DNA from 2 places in the Clostridium sp. LIBA-8841 genome. Region 1 is predicted to be linked to the other one. Evidence: a T-box and tRNA genes for the amino acid it is inferred to sense, from the RefSeq annotation. Region 1 holds a T-box; the other holds one or more tRNA genes.
What was found. A T-box is a leader RNA that pairs with one kind of tRNA and senses whether it is charged. The one in region 1 lies ahead of gltX (glutamate--tRNA ligase), so its partner is inferred to be a tRNA-Glu.
Positions count from the first base shown of each region.

Region 2: it encodes a tRNA-Glu, which carries the amino acid that the T-box ahead of gltX (glutamate--tRNA ligase) is inferred to sense. The anticodon was not compared.

Region 1 is NZ_CM173488.1:1,839,199-1,847,655, forward strand. It holds gene AC2A4K_RS08060 (radical SAM protein) at 1-505, opposite strand, end outside; gene AC2A4K_RS08065 (M42 family metallopeptidase) at 680-1,720, shown strand; gene AC2A4K_RS08070 (hypothetical protein) at 1,975-2,679, shown strand; gene AC2A4K_RS08075 (hypothetical protein) at 2,696-4,411, shown strand; T-box leader at 4,694-4,918, shown strand; gene gltX (glutamate--tRNA ligase) at 4,972-6,630, shown strand; gene AC2A4K_RS08085 (hypothetical protein) at 6,857-7,423, shown strand; gene AC2A4K_RS08090 (zinc-ribbon domain-containing protein) at 7,582-7,737, shown strand; gene AC2A4K_RS08095 (DUF488 domain-containing protein) at 7,895-8,457, shown strand, end outside.
Region 2 is NZ_CM173488.1:863,568-872,024, forward strand. It holds gene AC2A4K_RS03665 (MgtC/SapB family protein) at 1-67, shown strand, start outside; rRNA gene AC2A4K_RS03670 (16S ribosomal RNA) at 528-2,042, shown strand; rRNA gene AC2A4K_RS03675 (23S ribosomal RNA) at 2,230-5,134, shown strand; rRNA gene rrf (5S ribosomal RNA) at 5,188-5,305, shown strand; tRNA gene AC2A4K_RS03685 (tRNA-Glu) at 5,312-5,386, shown strand; gene sfsA (DNA/RNA nuclease SfsA) at 5,552-6,244, shown strand; gene AC2A4K_RS03695 (NAD(+) diphosphatase) at 6,466-7,005, shown strand; lysine riboswitch at 7,114-7,283, shown strand; gene lysA (diaminopimelate decarboxylase) at 7,417-8,457, shown strand, end outside.

The sequences.
Region 1 (8,457 bases):
TAAATGCATAATCATCTTTAAAATATTTGAAATCTGGAAGATACACATCTATATATCCATCTAAAAGTTTAATAGTCTCTAAACTATCATATCCATTAGTATTGTAAAGAATAGGAATATTTAATCCCTTTTCTTTTGCTATTTTTAAAGCTTCTAATATTTGAACAACATAGTGAGTTGGAGTAACTAAATTTATGTTTTCTGCTCCTTTCTCTTGAAGTTCTAGGAAGATTTCTGATAGTCTTTCTATTGAGATTTCAAGTCCTTTAAAATCTTGACTTATTTCATGGTTTTGGCAAAAAACACATTTTAAATTGCAGTGAGAGAAGAATACTGTTCCTGATCCATTTCTAAAAGAAATAGGTGGTTCTTCCCATTGATGAAGTTCTGCCCTAGCTACTTTAACTTTTTCATTAGCCTTACATATCCCTAAAGTATTAAATCTATTAACTTTACAATTTCTATTGCAAAGAGTACATTCTTCTAATAATTCTTTATTTTTCATTAAAACACCTCTAATCTATATTCAATATTAATTATATATTTTAAGTAATTAAGTAACAAGAAGTCATAAGTCTTACTTTAAATAAAATTACTTTGAGATTACAAATTTTTATTCACTCTATTATTTAAATGGAATGTGGTATAATAATCCATATAATTAGAGGGGGCGAAATACATGATAAGTATAAACAAGGATTTTATTTTAGGTGTGGCAAAGGATATTTTAAGCTTTCATAGTCCAAGTGGATTTTGTTTTGAGATTATGGGAAAGATAGAAAAAATAATTAAAGAATTAGGTTATGAACTAGAGTTAACCAATAAAGGATGTGGAATAATAACAATTCCAGGAGAAAGTGATGAGAAAGTTATAGGATTAGCTGCTCATGTAGATACATTAGGGGCTATGGTTAGGTCAATAACACCTAATGGAACCTTAAAGTTTGAATTAGTAGGAGGGCCTATAGTGCCTACTTTAGATTCAGAATATTGTGTAATAAGAACAAGAGAGGGAAAAGAATATACTGGTACTTTTTTAAGTACAAGTCCTTCAATACATGTTTATGATGATGCATCAAGCAAAATTAGAGATGCGAAAAATATGGAAGTTAGAATTGATGAAAGAGTTTTAAATAAAGAAGATGTAAAGGCTTTAGGAATAGAGACAGGAGACTTTATATTTATAGATCCAAAAACAACAATAACGCCAAGTGGTTTTATAAAATCTAGATTTATAGATGATAAAGGAAGTGTTTCAGCATTAATTGGTTTATTAGAAATGTTAAAAAGGGAGAATATTAAACCTAAATACAAAACTAAAATATTTATTTCAGTTTATGAAGAGGTTGGCCATGGAGCATCATATTTGCCAGAGGATATTACTGAAATGATAGCTGTTGATATGGGATGTATTGGGGATGATTTAAGTTGCACTGAGTATGATGTTTCTATATGTGCAAAGGACTCTGGAGGTCCTTATGACTATAAAATGACATCAGAGCTTGTAAAACTTGCTAAGGAGAATAATTTAAGTTATGCAGTAGATGTATATCCTAGATATGGATCAGATGTGGGAGCTGCATTAAAAGGTGGAAATAATATAAGAGGAGCTTTAATTGGACCAGGAGTGCATGCATCTCATGGAATGGAAAGAACACATTATGATGCTTTAGAAAATACTATAAAACTTATATATCTTTATTTAATAGAAGCTAATTAATTAAAATATTAGAATCTAGCTAAAAATCAATAATGGTATAAAATAGAACAAAATATTAAGTTTATAAGTCTTAGAGATTTTTAATTAAGTCTCTAAGACTTAATCCATATATATACAATATAATTAAGAATTTTTTTACTTGAATTATACTTAACATAATATTAGAATTAATAAAACCCTTATTGAAATGGTTATAAACTAATGGTTTTGTAAATAATATACTTATAGATAAAGTTGATTGGAGTTGTTTACAAGTGAAAAGAATTTTAATTGGAACCATTTTAGTTTTTTCCTTATTTTTAGGTGGGATTTTAACTTATGGAAGTACTTTATTAGAGAGTAAGAAAACTATTGATTCAAATAAAAATATTAATATGTTAGTTACTAGAAATGATTATGAAGAAACTATGGAAGAGCAAAAAGAGGAAGAGAATATGGAAGATCTTAAAAAAATATCTTTAACAAAGGAAGAGGAAGAAAAGATAAAAGATTATGCATTAAAGTATGAAGATAAGATGACTTTTTTGGATTTAGGAGCTAATATAGATGGCTTTAAAGAGATAGGTAAGGAAAGATATTACCAAATAACACTTTATTCTAAAAGTGTGCAAAGTGATGATTTAACAGGAATAGTAGATAGAATTCTTATAAGTAAAAAAGGCAATGTTTTAAAAGGTGAAAACGGAAAACCTTTAACTGGAATTGAAGGACTTATAATCAAACTAAATATAAGTAACAATGAGCGTATTGAGTTAGAAAATATTGCGAAAAAATATGAAGTTTCATTAAATAATAATGATTTAGAAGTCAATATATGGGGTGAGAAAGAAATCAATAATCAAATATATTACGGAGTTAATCTATATTCAAAGAGTTTGAAAAAAGAAGGAATTTATGAACCTTTAGAAAAGTTATACATAAACAAATCAGGAGAAGTTATTAGAAATACAGATAGTTAGATGTGGGAGAGTATAAATGATATATGGAGATATTAAATTTTCAGTAAGAAAAAATTTAAATGAAAAGGATTTTTTAAGCATAAGATTAGAAATTAAAGAAGTTTCCTTAGGAAAAGAAATTCAATTTTATAAGGGAAAGGCAAAAATTGAAAATATAAGGTGTAAAGAGAAATTTTATTATGATTCAAACTTTATATATGTAAATAGCTGTAATAGTAATTTGATTTTAGAATATGATGTTCTCATTGGTGGCTTAGGTAAGCATGGAAAAGGCGGAGAGTTAAGTAGTGACTTAATAACCTTCATGGGGGAACAGATATTATTATTACCAGTAGAAATGCTTACCATGAATGATAATAGTAAATTTAATGGCACCATAGAAATAGATTTTTCGAAATTTGTAGAGATTTTAAATTTTGAAAGTTTTAAGGAGAAATACCTTGAAAATAATAATCTTTTGGAATTTAATAAACTAAATGAAGTTAAGCACATAATTCCTTTTAAAGAAGAGAATTTTAGGTCAAGGTGCAAAAATGCTACTTGGAGTGATTTATATGAAATAATGAAATCATCTTACACTTTTGGTTATTTTGAAAAAATAGATTTTAAAGAGAGTTATGGAAATATATCAATATATAACAATATAGAAAACACTTTTCTTAGTGAAGATGAAACAAAAAAAGAGAAGCTTATAAGAAATATAAAAGGAGTTTGTGATTATTACTTTAATTTATTTAAAATAAATTCCTTTAATAAAAAAGATATAAATATAGCTTTATTAAGAAAAAGTAAAAAAGAAAATCCTTATATATTAGGAGGAAGCGGAAAAAATATTATAAGTGCTACCTTTGATATGGATAATAAGAGAGATTGGCAACTTTTATCTCATAGATTATTTCATGCTTTTATGGATCACGTCTTAAAATCAAGAGATTATCATCTTCCACCGAACCTTTGGTTAACAGAAGGATTAGCAACCTATTATGAAAATTTGGCTTTAGAAACTTTAGAGGAAGATTTAAAAGAAAGTCTAGAAATAAGTTTCAAAAATGAAATGGCTAGCTTATATACTAGATATTTATATATGACATTAAAAGAGCCAAGTAGGTTTAGAGTTATTCCTATGGAAGAGGCAAGTATAAGAAGTCATGGTAAAATAGAGTTTCTTCACTATACTAAAGCACCATTAATGATTTTCTATATAGAAGAATTAGGTATTAAAGAAGGAGAAAACAATAAAATAATTAATTACTTAGTAGATAATAAAAAAGAAAAATTTTCTATGCAAAACCTTTTTTATAGGTTATTAGGTGAACAGTGTAATGCTTTTGCATCTAATTATTTATTTGGTAATGGTTTAATTCCTCTATGGAATTTAAAAAAATATTTAGAGGATGAAAAGGTAATTGATTATTTAGAGGAATATGAGTACATTTTGTGGACATGGTTTTTAGGAGAAGATGAAAATTATGTTAAAGATGAAGTTAAATCATATAAAAAAGAATTTAAAAACTTTTTAAATAATGAAGAGGTTAATATTTATAATTCATATATAACAAAAGAAATAGAAGAGTATTCAAATACTTTAAGTTTTTTATTAAAGATATGGATTTTAAGAGCAAAACTTTGTAATATTTCTTGTGAAGACATAAATATTAGGTACAAGCTTTTAGAGGATAAAATGAATCTTAGTATTTGGAATGATTTTATGAGAAAAAACATGCATAAATAAAGCATTTCTTACAAATATTAATAATATGTTTGTATTAGTTTTATAATAAATAAGATTATTTTATATTAATGATGTTTAAATATAAAGATATTAAAGAGAAAAGTTAAATATCAATAAATTTTTAAGGAATATTTTACTATAAGTGAAATTTAAGTAATCTACCTACTAATTTGTATGTGTTATAATCATATTAGGGGTTATTAAAGTTAAAAATAATAATATTTTTTTATTTACAACTTTAAAGAATCTGATATAATAGAGTTTGTTATTTAAAACCAAATATTTATTGCTATGATGAAGAAGAGTATATAAGTAATTATTTCAAAGCGATTTAGGGATGGTGAGAGCCTAAAAATAATCTTATAGAAAGAAGCTTCGGAGCTTAGACTGAAAATCTTAAATTTTAAGGAGTAGGTCTAGGGGTAATTCCCTTAATTGATTTTGAGTGAGTTAGCTTAGCTAACTAATTTAGGTGGTAACGCGGAAGTTAAGTCTTTCGTCCTAATTTTTAGGACGAAGGGCTTTTTTTATTACATAAGTTTAGAAAGGAAAGTGAAAAAATGAGTTATGAAAAATTAGCTAATTTAATATTCCCAGATATAGATAAAACACCGGAATATTACTTAGAAAAATATCCAAAGAGAGAATTAAAAGAAGGTGCTAAGGTATTAAGATATGCACCAAGTCCAACTGGATTTCAACATATAGGAGGAGTTTTTGCTTCATTAATAAATGAAAGATTAGCTCATCAAAGTGGTGGGATATTCTACTTAAGAATAGAAGATACTGACCAAAAGAGAGAAGTTGAAGGTGCTATAGATGATACTATAAAAACTATGCATAACTTTGGAATGGATTTTGATGAAGGAATAACTGGAGAAAATTCAGAAAAAGGAGCTTATGCACCATATAAACAAAGTCAAAGAGCTGACATATACAGAGCTTTCGTTAAAGATCTTTTAAGAAAGGGCTTAGCTTACCCATGCTTTATGACTTCAGAAGAATTAGAAGCTTTAAGAGAAAAACAAGTTGCAGAAAAATTAACTCCAGGATGCTATGGAGAATTTGCTAAATATAGAGATTTATCATCAGAAGAAGCTATAAAGAAAATAGAAGCTGGTGAAAGTTATGTTATAAGAATGAAATCACCTGGAGATCCTGAAAAGAGAGTTGTTGCTCATGATATGATAAAAGGTGAAGTTTCATTCCCAGAAAATCTTCAAGATGTAGTAATCATAAAAGGTGATGGTCTTCCAACTTATCACTTTGCACATGCTATAGATGATACATTAATGAGAACTACTCATGTTATAAGAGGAGAAGAATGGCTATCATCACTTCCGATACATCTTCAAATGTTTGAAGTTTTAGGAGTAGAAGCACCTAAATATGCTCATATTCCAACAATAATGAAAATGGACGGAAGTTCAAAGAGAAAATTATCAAAGAGAAAAGATCCAGAAAGTGCAGTAAGTTATTACAGCGAAAAAGGATATCCATCTCAATCAGTTATTGAATATCTTTTAAATATAATAAACTCAGCATTTGAGGAATGGAGAGCTGAAAATCCAGATGCAGATTATCATGATTACAAAGTTGAACTAGACAAAATGAGTAAAAGTGGAGCTTTATTTGACTTAGTTAAATTAAATGACGTAAGTAAAGATGTTATCTGCAAGATGAAACCAGAAGTAGTATATGATTACTATACAAACTGGGCTAAAGAATATGATAAAGAAATGTATGATTTAGTTACTTCTAAAGAAAATATGATGAAGGAAGTATTCAATATAGATAAAGAAGGTCCAAAGCCAAGAAAAGACTTTGCTAAGTGGGATGAAGTTAGAGAAAAAATATTCTACTTCTTTGATGAATTATTTGATAAAGAAACAGCTGCTGATGTTGAATTACCAAAGACTTTAGATTTAGAAGAAGCTAAGAGAATAATAGAAGCTTATGCAAAAGCATATAACTTCAATACAGATAAAGATACTTGGTTCTCAGATTTAAAAGAGGTTGCTGTAGAATTAGGATATGCTACTGATAGAAAGAAATATAAGAAAAATCCAGAAGAATATAAGGGAATGGTTTCTGATGTTGCCGGTGCCGTAAGAGCAGCTTTAACACATAGAGCTAACACACCAGACCTTTATACAATAATGCAAATTATGGGTGAAGAAGCAGTAAGAGAAAGATTCCAAAAATTCTTAGCTTTATAATTTGATTTAGAGGATTGTATTAGTTTAAATTAATCTGTAAGAATATATTAATTATAATGTGTTTTTTCAGATTGTATGAACTTATACAATCCTTTTTGCAACTAAATATAGAAATTTTTCACAAAACATAAAAAATACATTGTTAAATAATATGTTAAGTTGATATAATTTTGTTATGCGTATTTCAATACTACATAAAGTTTAAAGAAGAGAGGTGCAAGTAAATTTGGGACAAAAGAAAAAGAAGCAAAATAATCAGAACAAACCTACAAAGAAAGAAATAGAGGATAAGGAAAAGGAATTAAAGAAAAAGTATTTTCCTCTAAATTTAGCAAAGTATATATTCTTCATAATACCTATAGTGTACATAATATACTTATATACTTTAACTATTGCTAAAGGTGAAAAGTTTTATCAGCCAGTTTTAGAGGATACTAAAACAACAGTAATGTTTGTTATAGCAATGCTGGCTTTCTTTTGTGGAGCAATATGTAAATATGCTATAAAAGATTTAAAAGAAGGAAAGAATATAACATCTAATAAAATCGCACTTAATATAATAGCTATATCTCAAATTATTACAGGTAATATAATAACTAGCGCTCTTATATGGGGGGGGCTTTATAGAATAAGAAAAGATAAGGGTGTTAAATTTGGATCAAAAGAGTTTTTAGCTGAACTTAAAAGTGGTATTGTAAATATAATAGGAGCAATAATTATTTTATTATTAGTTATATTATGTATATATTTCTTAAGTAGAGTATATACTTTAAATGCTTTATTACCTAAATAAAGAAAAAAAGTAAAGAAAAAAACTTGCAATATGAATTTAATAGTGATATAATAAATTCATAATAGAAAAAGCTTTAAAAGATCAATAAAATTTTCCTTAAACTTAAAGAAAATTTTTATTAATCCATTTAAATCTTTAAATTTAAGGAGGATGTCAAAATGGCAGATAGAACATTAAAATGTAAAGACTGTGGAGCAGATTTCATATTCACTGAGGGAGAGCAAGCTTTCTACAAAGAAAAAGGATTTGAAAATGATCCAGTAAGATGTGCAGATTGCAGAAGAGCAAGAAAAGCTCAAAGAAACAATAGATAATAATTTGTTTATTATAAGGTTGTAAGATTAGTCTTACAATCTTTTTTTATTTTAAAAATAAGGTTTAAATTTCTAAATGATTATAAGATATATTCTTTAAGGATGCTTTGAGCTTTGATAAATAGAATAATTTGTTTTGAACTAAGGAGGTTTTTATATGGAAATATATACTATAGGACATTCAAACTATGATGTAAGTAGACTTGTTCATATGTTAAATAAATATAATATAAATTGTGTTGTAGACATAAGAGGAATTCCATATTCTAAATATAATGTTCAATATAACAAGGAAACTATTCAGAAAACTTTAACTGATTTAGGATTTACTTATATATATATGGCAAAGGAATTTGCAGCAAAAAGGGAAAGCAAGATTTCTTATAATAAAGAAGGATATGCAGACTTTCATAAAGTTATTAATGAGGAGTCATTTAAAAATGGAATAAAAAGACTTAAGATTGGACTAAGCAAAGGATATAGGATAGCTTTATTAGGAGCGATGCAAGAACCAATAAGATGTCATAGAAGTATATTAGTTGGAAGAGAATTAGAAAAGCATGGGTTTAAGATTAATCATATATTACATGATTATTCACTCTGTAATCAAAGAGAAATAGAAAATATGCTTTTAGATAAATATTTTAAAGATAGAGATCAATTAACAATAGATTCTTTAATGGGCAGTGAGAAAAGCACAGAAGAGATGATAGAAGAAGG
Region 2 (8,457 bases), 980 kb from region 1:
TGAAATAATAAATAAATTAAGTATAAATGATGGAATCATAAAGATAAGTGAATATAGTGAATTATAATTGATATGTTTTGGGTATGGTTTTGAGAAAAAACTATCCTTAAATGTCTAAGTTAGCAATAATTTTAAGTTAAATTCTTGTTTTTCTACAAGTTAAGAAAAATAATCAATGAAAACTTGTCCAAGTGTATCAATGCAGTTAATTTAAAGAATTATTTAGAAAAATGAAGAAAATTTGATTTGGTTTGTTAAAATGATAATATTTATCGTAATTTAGATTTCAATATATGATAAGATAAAACACGTCGCTGAGAGACACACAAACAATTTACTTCAAAAATTAAATTTGATTAAAAAATCAAAAAGAATTAAGAAAAAGTTGTTGACAAAGTTTCTAAGTGGTGTTAAACTAAGTAAGTCGCTTGAGGGCGACGAAGAAATGGTCTTTGAAAATTAAACAGAAGATATTAACATAAACCAGCAATTCTTTTATAAGTAATATGAGTAATAGATTAAACTTTTAAATTGAGAGTTTGATCCTGGCTCAGGATGAACGCTGGCGGCGTGCTTAACACATGCAAGTCGAGCGATGAAGTTTCCTTCGGGAAACGGATTAGCGGCGGACGGGTGAGTAACACGTGGGTAACCTGCCTCATAGAGTGGAATAGCCTCCCGAAAGGGAGATTAATACCGCATAATGTTGAGAGATGGCATCATCTTTTAACCAAAGGAGCAATCCGCTATGAGATGGACCCGCGGCGCATTAGCTAGTTGGTGGGGTAACGGCCCACCAAGGCGACGATGCGTAGCCGACCTGAGAGGGTGATCGGCCACATTGGGACTGAGACACGGCCCAGACTCCTACGGGAGGCAGCAGTGGGGAATATTGCACAATGGGGGAAACCCTGATGCAGCAACGCCGCGTGAGTGATGAAGGTTTTCGGATCGTAAAGCTCTGTCTTTGGGGAAGATAATGACGGTACCCAAGGAGGAAGCCACGGCTAACTACGTGCCAGCAGCCGCGGTAATACGTAGGTGGCAAGCGTTATCCGGATTTACTGGGCGTAAAGGGAGCGTAGGCGGATGATTAAGTGGGATGTGAAATACCCGGGCTCAACTTGGGTGCTGCATTCCAAACTGGTTATCTAGAGTGCAGGAGAGGAGAGTGGAATTCCTAGTGTAGCGGTGAAATGCGTAGAGATTAGGAAGAACACCAGTGGCGAAGGCGACTCTCTGGACTGTAACTGACGCTGAGGCTCGAAAGCGTGGGGAGCAAACAGGATTAGATACCCTGGTAGTCCACGCCGTAAACGATGAATACTAGGTGTGGGGGTTTCAACACCTCCGTGCCGCCGCTAACGCATTAAGTATTCCGCCTGGGGAGTACGGTCGCAAGATTAAAACTCAAAGGAATTGACGGGGACCCGCACAAGTAGCGGAGCATGTGGTTTAATTCGAAGCAACGCGAAGAACCTTACCTACACTTGACATCCCTTGCATTACTCTTAATCGAGGAAATCCCTTCGGGGACAAGGAGACAGGTGGTGCATGGTTGTCGTCAGCTCGTGTCGTGAGATGTTGGGTTAAGTCCCGCAACGAGCGCAACCCTTGTCGTTAGTTACTACCATTAAGTTGAGGACTCTAGCGAGACTGCCTGGGTTAACCAGGAGGAAGGTGGGGATGACGTCAAATCATCATGCCCCTTATGTGTAGGGCTACACACGTGCTACAATGGCTGGTACAGAGAGACGCAATACCGCGAGGTGGAGCCAAACTTTAAAACCAGTCTCAGTTCGGATTGTAGGCTGAAACTCGCCTACATGAAGCTGGAGTTACTAGTAATCGCGAATCAGAATGTCGCGGTGAATACGTTCCCGGGTCTTGTACACACCGCCCGTCACACCATGAGAGTTGGCAATACCCGAAGTCCGTGAGCTAACGCGTAAGCGAGGCAGCGGCCGAAGGTAGGGTCAGCGATTGGGGTGAAGTCGTAACAAGGTAGCCGTAGGAGAACCTGCGGCTGGATCACCTCCTTTCTAAGGAATACATCTTAGGACAACTAAGATGATATAGAATTCTGGATAATATCTCTGTTTAATTTTGAGAGACTATCTCTCAAAATTGTTCTTTGAAAATTGCACATAATTTAATTTATAGAAAACAACAAGCCAAATTGGCAAACCAATTTCTATTCTTTGTAAAATGAGAACTATAACTAATATAGGTCAAGCTACAAAGGGCGTATGGTGAATGCCTTGGCATCAGGAGCCGATGAAGGACGTGATAAGCTGCGATAAGCTTCGGGTAGGCGCACATAGCCTGAGATCCGAAGATCTCCGAATGAGGAAACTCACATGGGAAACCCCATGTATCGTTAAGTGAATACATAGCTTAATGAAGGTAACCCAGGGAACTGAAACATCTAAGTACCTGGAGGAAGAGAAAGAAAAATCGATTTTCTTAGTAGCGGCGAGCGAAAGGGAAAGAGCCCAAACCGGAAACTTGTTTCCGGGGTTGTGGACATAACATAAAAGTGGAGGCTATTGTAACTGAAGAGAGCTGGAAAGCTCCACCGTAGAAGGTAATAGTCCTGTAAGTGAAACGAGAAGACCACGAGTTATGATCCAGAGTACCACGAGACACGTGAAACCTTGTGGGAAGCAGGGAGGACCACCTCCCAAGGCTAAATACTACCTGATGACCGATAGTGAAGCAGTACCGTGAGGGAAAGGTGAAAAGAACCCCGGGAGGGGAGTGAAATAGAACCTGAAACCGTATGCCTACAACCGCTCAGAGCCCCTTATGAGGGTGATGAGGTGCTTTTTGTAGAACGAGCCAACGAGTTACGGTATGTAGCAAGGTTAAGTACTTAAGGTACGGAGCCGAAGGGAAACCGAGTCTGAATAGGGCGACTAGTTGCATGCCGTAGACCCGAAACCGGGTGACCTATCCATGGCCAGGTTGAAGCGAGGGTAAAACCTCGTGGAGGACCGAACCACGTTGCTGTTGAAAAAGCATGGGATGAGCTGTGGATAGCGGAGAAATTCCAATCGAACCCGGAGATAGCTGGTTCTCTCCGAAATAGCTTTAGGGCTAGCGTCGAGTATGAGTAGTGGAGGTAGAGCACTGAATGGGCTAGGGGGCATAGCGCTTACCGAACCTTATCAAACTCCGAATGCCACATACTTTGAGCTCGGCAGTCAGACTACGAATGATAAGATCCGTGGTCAAAAGGGAAACAGCCCAGATCGTCAGCTAAGGTCCCAAAGTGTAAGTTAAGTGGGAAAGGATGTGAGATTTCTAAGACAACTAGGATGTTGGCTTAGAAGCAGCCACTCATTAAAAGAGTGCGTAATAGCTCACTAGTCGAGAGATCTTGCGCCGAAAATGTAACGGGGCTAAACTTACCACCGAAGCTACGGGCTTGAACTTAGTTCAAGCGGTAGGAGAGCGTCGTAACCGGGCTGAAGTCGTACCGTAAGGAGCGGTGGACTGGTTACGAGTGAGAATGTTGGCATCAGTAGCGAGATGTGGGTGAGAATCCCACAGGCCGAAAATCTAAGGTTTCCTCAGGAAGGTTCGTCCGCTGAGGGTTAGTCGGGACCTAAGCCGAGGCCGAAAGGCGTAGGTGATGGACAACTGGTTGATATTCCAGTACCACTACCATCGTTATTATCGATGGCGTGACGCAGGAGGATAGTGTGTGCTAGCTATTGGATGCTAGTCTAAGCATTTAGGCAGTGAAAGTAGGCAAATCCGCTTTCATAATGCTGAGGTGTGATGGGGAAGGTTCCACGGAACCGAAGTACATGATTCCACGCTGCCAAGAAAAGCGTCTAGAGAGAGAAGTAGTGCCCGTACCGCAAACCGACACAGGTAGGTGAGGAGAGAATCCTAAGGCCGGCGGAAGAATTACAGTTAAGGAACTCGGCAAATTGACCCCGTAAGTTCGCGAGAAGGGGTGCCTACGAGAGTAGGCCGCAGAGAATAGGCCCAAGCAACTGTTTAGCAAAAACACAGGTCTCTGCTAAAGCGTAAGCTGATGTATAGGGGCTGACGCCTGCCCGGTGCTGGAAGGTTAAGGGGAACACTTAGCGCAAGCGAAGGTGTGAACTTAAGCCCCAGTAAACGGCGGCCGTAACTATAACGGTCCTAAGGTAGCGAAATTCCTTGTCAGGTAAGTTCTGACCCGCACGAATGGCGTAATGACTTGGGCACTGTCTCAACTGTAAATCCGGCGAAGTTGTAGTGCGAGTGAAGATGCTCGCTACCCGCGATTGGACGGAAAGACCCCGTAGAGCTTTACTGTAGCTTAGCATTGAGTTTTGGTATTGTCTGTACAGGATAGGTGGGAGACTAGGAAACCAGGGCGTCAGCCTTGGTGGAGTCATCCTTGGGATACCACCCTGACAGTACTGAAATTCTAACTGGCGGCCATGAATCTGGTCACAGGACATTGTTAGGTGGGCAGTTTGACTGGGGCGGTCGCCTCCTAAAAAGTAACGGAGGCGCCCAAAGGTTCCCTCAGAACGGTCGGAAATCGTTCGTAGAGTGCAAAGGCAGAAGGGAGCCTGACTGCGACACCCACAAGTGGAGCAGGGACGAAAGTCGGGCTTAGTGATCCGGTGGTACCTCGTGGGAGGGCCATCGCTCAACGGATAAAAGCTACCTCGGGGATAACAGGCTGATCTCCCCCAAGAGTCCACATCGACGGGGAGGTTTGGCACCTCGATGTCGGCTCGTCGCATCCTGGGGCTGAAGTAGGTCCCAAGGGTTGGGCTGTTCGCCCATTAAAGCGGCACGCGAGCTGGGTTCAGAACGTCGTGAGACAGTTCGGTCCCTATCCGTCGCGGGCGTAGGAAATTTGAGAGGAGCTGTCCTTAGTACGAGAGGACCGGGATGGACTGACCTCTGGTGTACCAGTTGTTCTGCCAAGAGCACAGCTGGGTAGCTAAGTCGGGAATGGATAAACGCTGAAAGCATCTAAGCGTGAAGCCAACCTCAAGATGAGATTTCCCATAGCGTAAGCTAGTAAGATCCCTTGAAGAACACAAGGTTGATAGGTCGGGGGTGTAAGCATGGTAACATGTTCAGCTGACCGATACTAATAGATCGAGGGCTTGACCAAATATAGTAAATTAAATATGTGCAATTTTGAAAGAACAAAATCTTTCTAAAACATCTGGTGATGATGTTCTTTAGGGTAACACCCGTTCCCATTCCGAACACGACGGTTAAGCCTTTAGAAGCCGATGGTACTGCACGGGAGACTGTGTGGGAGAGTAGGTGGTCGCCAGGTTAGTTTGGCCCCTTGGTCAAGCGGTTAAGACACCACCCTTTCACGGTGGTAACAGGGGTTCGATTCCCCTAGGGGTCACCATTAACTCGATAAGCTTAGCTTATCGAGTTTTTTTTATGTTTATATAGAGTGTTTCTAACTTGTTAATAAAAGAGTTTTTATGTAGAATATAATAACAAGGAATATAAAAATAAATATTTTATAATAAAAATTAAAAGTCTAATAAAGATAAAGAGGTTACTATAGATGAATTATAATAGTATTATTAAAAAAGCTATTTTTTTAAGAAGACCAAATAGATTTCAAGCCTATGTAGTTTTAGATGGAGAAGAGTTATTGGTTCATGTTCCTAATACAGGAAGATGTAGAGAAATATTAAAAGAGGGATGTACTGTACTTTTAAGAAAGGGAACTACTCCAAATAGAAAAACTCCCTATGATTTAATAGCAGCATACAAGGGAGAAACTTTAATAAGTATAGATTCTCAAATTCCTAATAAAGTTGTGGAAGAAGCACTTAGAAACAATAAAATAAAGGAATTAAGAAAATTTAATAATATAAGTAGAGAGAAAACTTTTGGAAAATCTAGATTTGATTTTAAATTACAAGATGGAAATGAAAATACATATTTTTTAGAAGTAAAGGGTGTAACCTTAGAAGAAAACGGGGAAACTAGATTTCCAGATGCACCAACTGAAAGAGGAAGAAAACACATATTAGAGTTAATTGAAGTAAAAAAATTAGGTATGGGAGCAGGAATAATTTTTTTAATTCAAATAGAGAATGTTTCTAAGTTCTCTCCTAATGATGATACTGACCCAAAATTCGGAGAGGCCCTAAGATTGGCGAAGGCTAAAGGGGTAGATGTATTTGCGTATAATTGTAAAGTTACAGAAGAAGAAATAGAGTTACTTAATCCGGTTGAAATAATATTATAAATTATAGGAAATATAATTTATTTATTTTAAGTAGATAATAGTAGAATTTTTAAGATATAGATTAGAAATATAATAAAGAATATAAATTAGTATTTGAGATTATGAAAGGTGGTGAACTTTAGTTAGCTTAATTTATATATTACTATTTTAATATTAAATGATGAAAATTAATAAATTTTATATTGTAATATATTAAACTAGCCTCACTAAAGATATTAATTATGAAATTTAAATATTGTCCACTATGTGGTGAAAAATTAGAGCTTAAGGATAGCTGGGATGAGGGAATGGTACCTTATTGTAAGAGACATGGCATGATGTTTTTTGATTTGCCTAAACCATGTATTGTTGTTGCTGTAATAAAAGGTGATGAAATAATTTTATTAAAACAAAGTTATATATATAAAAACTCTAAAGTACTAATATCTGGATATGTTGGAGTAGATGAGTGTGCTGAAGAAACTGTTTATAGAGAAGTAAAAGAGGAAACAGGTATAGTAGTTAAGGATATAAAATATTTAGGAAGTGACTTTGTAGATGGCAAAGAATTACTTATGTTAACTTATTTAGCATATTATGAATCAGGTGAAATAAAAAAGTCAAATGAAGTAGAAGGAGCTGCTTGGTACAATATAGAGGATGCTCTTTGTGAGTTAAATGAAGATAGAATTGGAAAAAGAGTAGTAAAAAAACTTTTAAAAGAAATTGGATATGAAGGTACTAAAGCTTTTAGATGTGAAGGAAATGATTGTAATGTATAAAAATTTTTATTAATAATATTTTCTTAGGGTATTGCATTAATTAAAGTTTTTTAGTAACATTATAGAAAATCAATTAATATAATAAAAATATAAATGAATTAGAAATAGGACCAAAGTAGAGGTGCTGTAATTAAGAGTATTCATAAGTAGCTGACGAGCGATGAGATATGATGAAAGGAATTATGGCCGAAGGATAATTGATGGTAATTAATTTTTCTGGGTATATGTAAAATATGCATATAACTGTCACTTTAAAAAAGTGGAGTGCTACAAGGTACGCTAAGTTGCGATTAAAGCAGCAAAGGTGTTCCTTTGCTGTTTTATTTATTGGAATTAAATGCCAAAATCTCGGTAGCTTTGCATACTTTTATACTCTGCCACTAAAAACTTAATTGTGTGGAGGGAAAAGATATGAAATTATTTGGATCAATGAAAGTAGAAGGAAATGAATTGTATGTGGGAGGAATAAAAGCAAGTACTTTAAGTAAAGAGTATGGAACTCCTTTATATATAGTTGACGAAGAGTTAGTTAGAAGCAATTGTAAAAGGTTCTACAATGCTATGAAATGTGAAGAAAGAGGAAACAGAGTTACCTATGCAGGGAAGGCATTTATAAACATGTCAATGTGCAATTTAGTTAATGAGGAGAATTTATATTTAGATGTAGTTTCAGGGGGAGAACTTTATACAGCATATAAAGCTGGGTTCCCGTTAGAAAGAATATATTTCCATGGAAATAACAAATCTAATTATGAAATAGATTTAGGTGTTAGATTAGGGATAGGAAGATTTATAGTAGATAATTTGCATGAATTAGAAATTTTAAATTCAATAGCGCAAGAATATGGAAGGATTCAAAAGGTTTATTTAAGAATAACTCCAGGAGTAGAAGCTCATACTCATGAATATATAAAAACAGGACAGTTGGATTCAAAATTTGGGTTCCCTGTGATTGGAGATACTGTATATGATGTGGTTAAAAGAGCTATAGAGTTAGAGTATATAGAACTGAGTGGATTACATTGTCATATAGGATCACAAATATTTGATTTAGAACCTTTTGAGGACACAACAGAGATAATGTTAAATCTTATAAATGATATAAAAAATAAATTTGGATATGAAATAAAAGAGCTAGATTTAGGTGGTGGATTTGGTATATATTATACGGAAGGAGATCAACCTAAGGAAATAGAGGAATATTGCTCAGTTATAATAAATAAGGCTGAGGAAGTTTGTAAAAATTTAAATATGAATATTCCTATATTAAGTGTAGAACCAGGAAGAAGTATTGTAGGAAATGCAGGATTAACTCTTTATACTGTTGGAGCTATAAAAGAAATCCCTAATATAAGGAAATATGTTAGTGTAGATGGTGGAATGAGTGATAATATAAGGCCAGCATTATATAGTGCAAATTATGAGTCATTAATAGCTAATAGAGTTTATGAT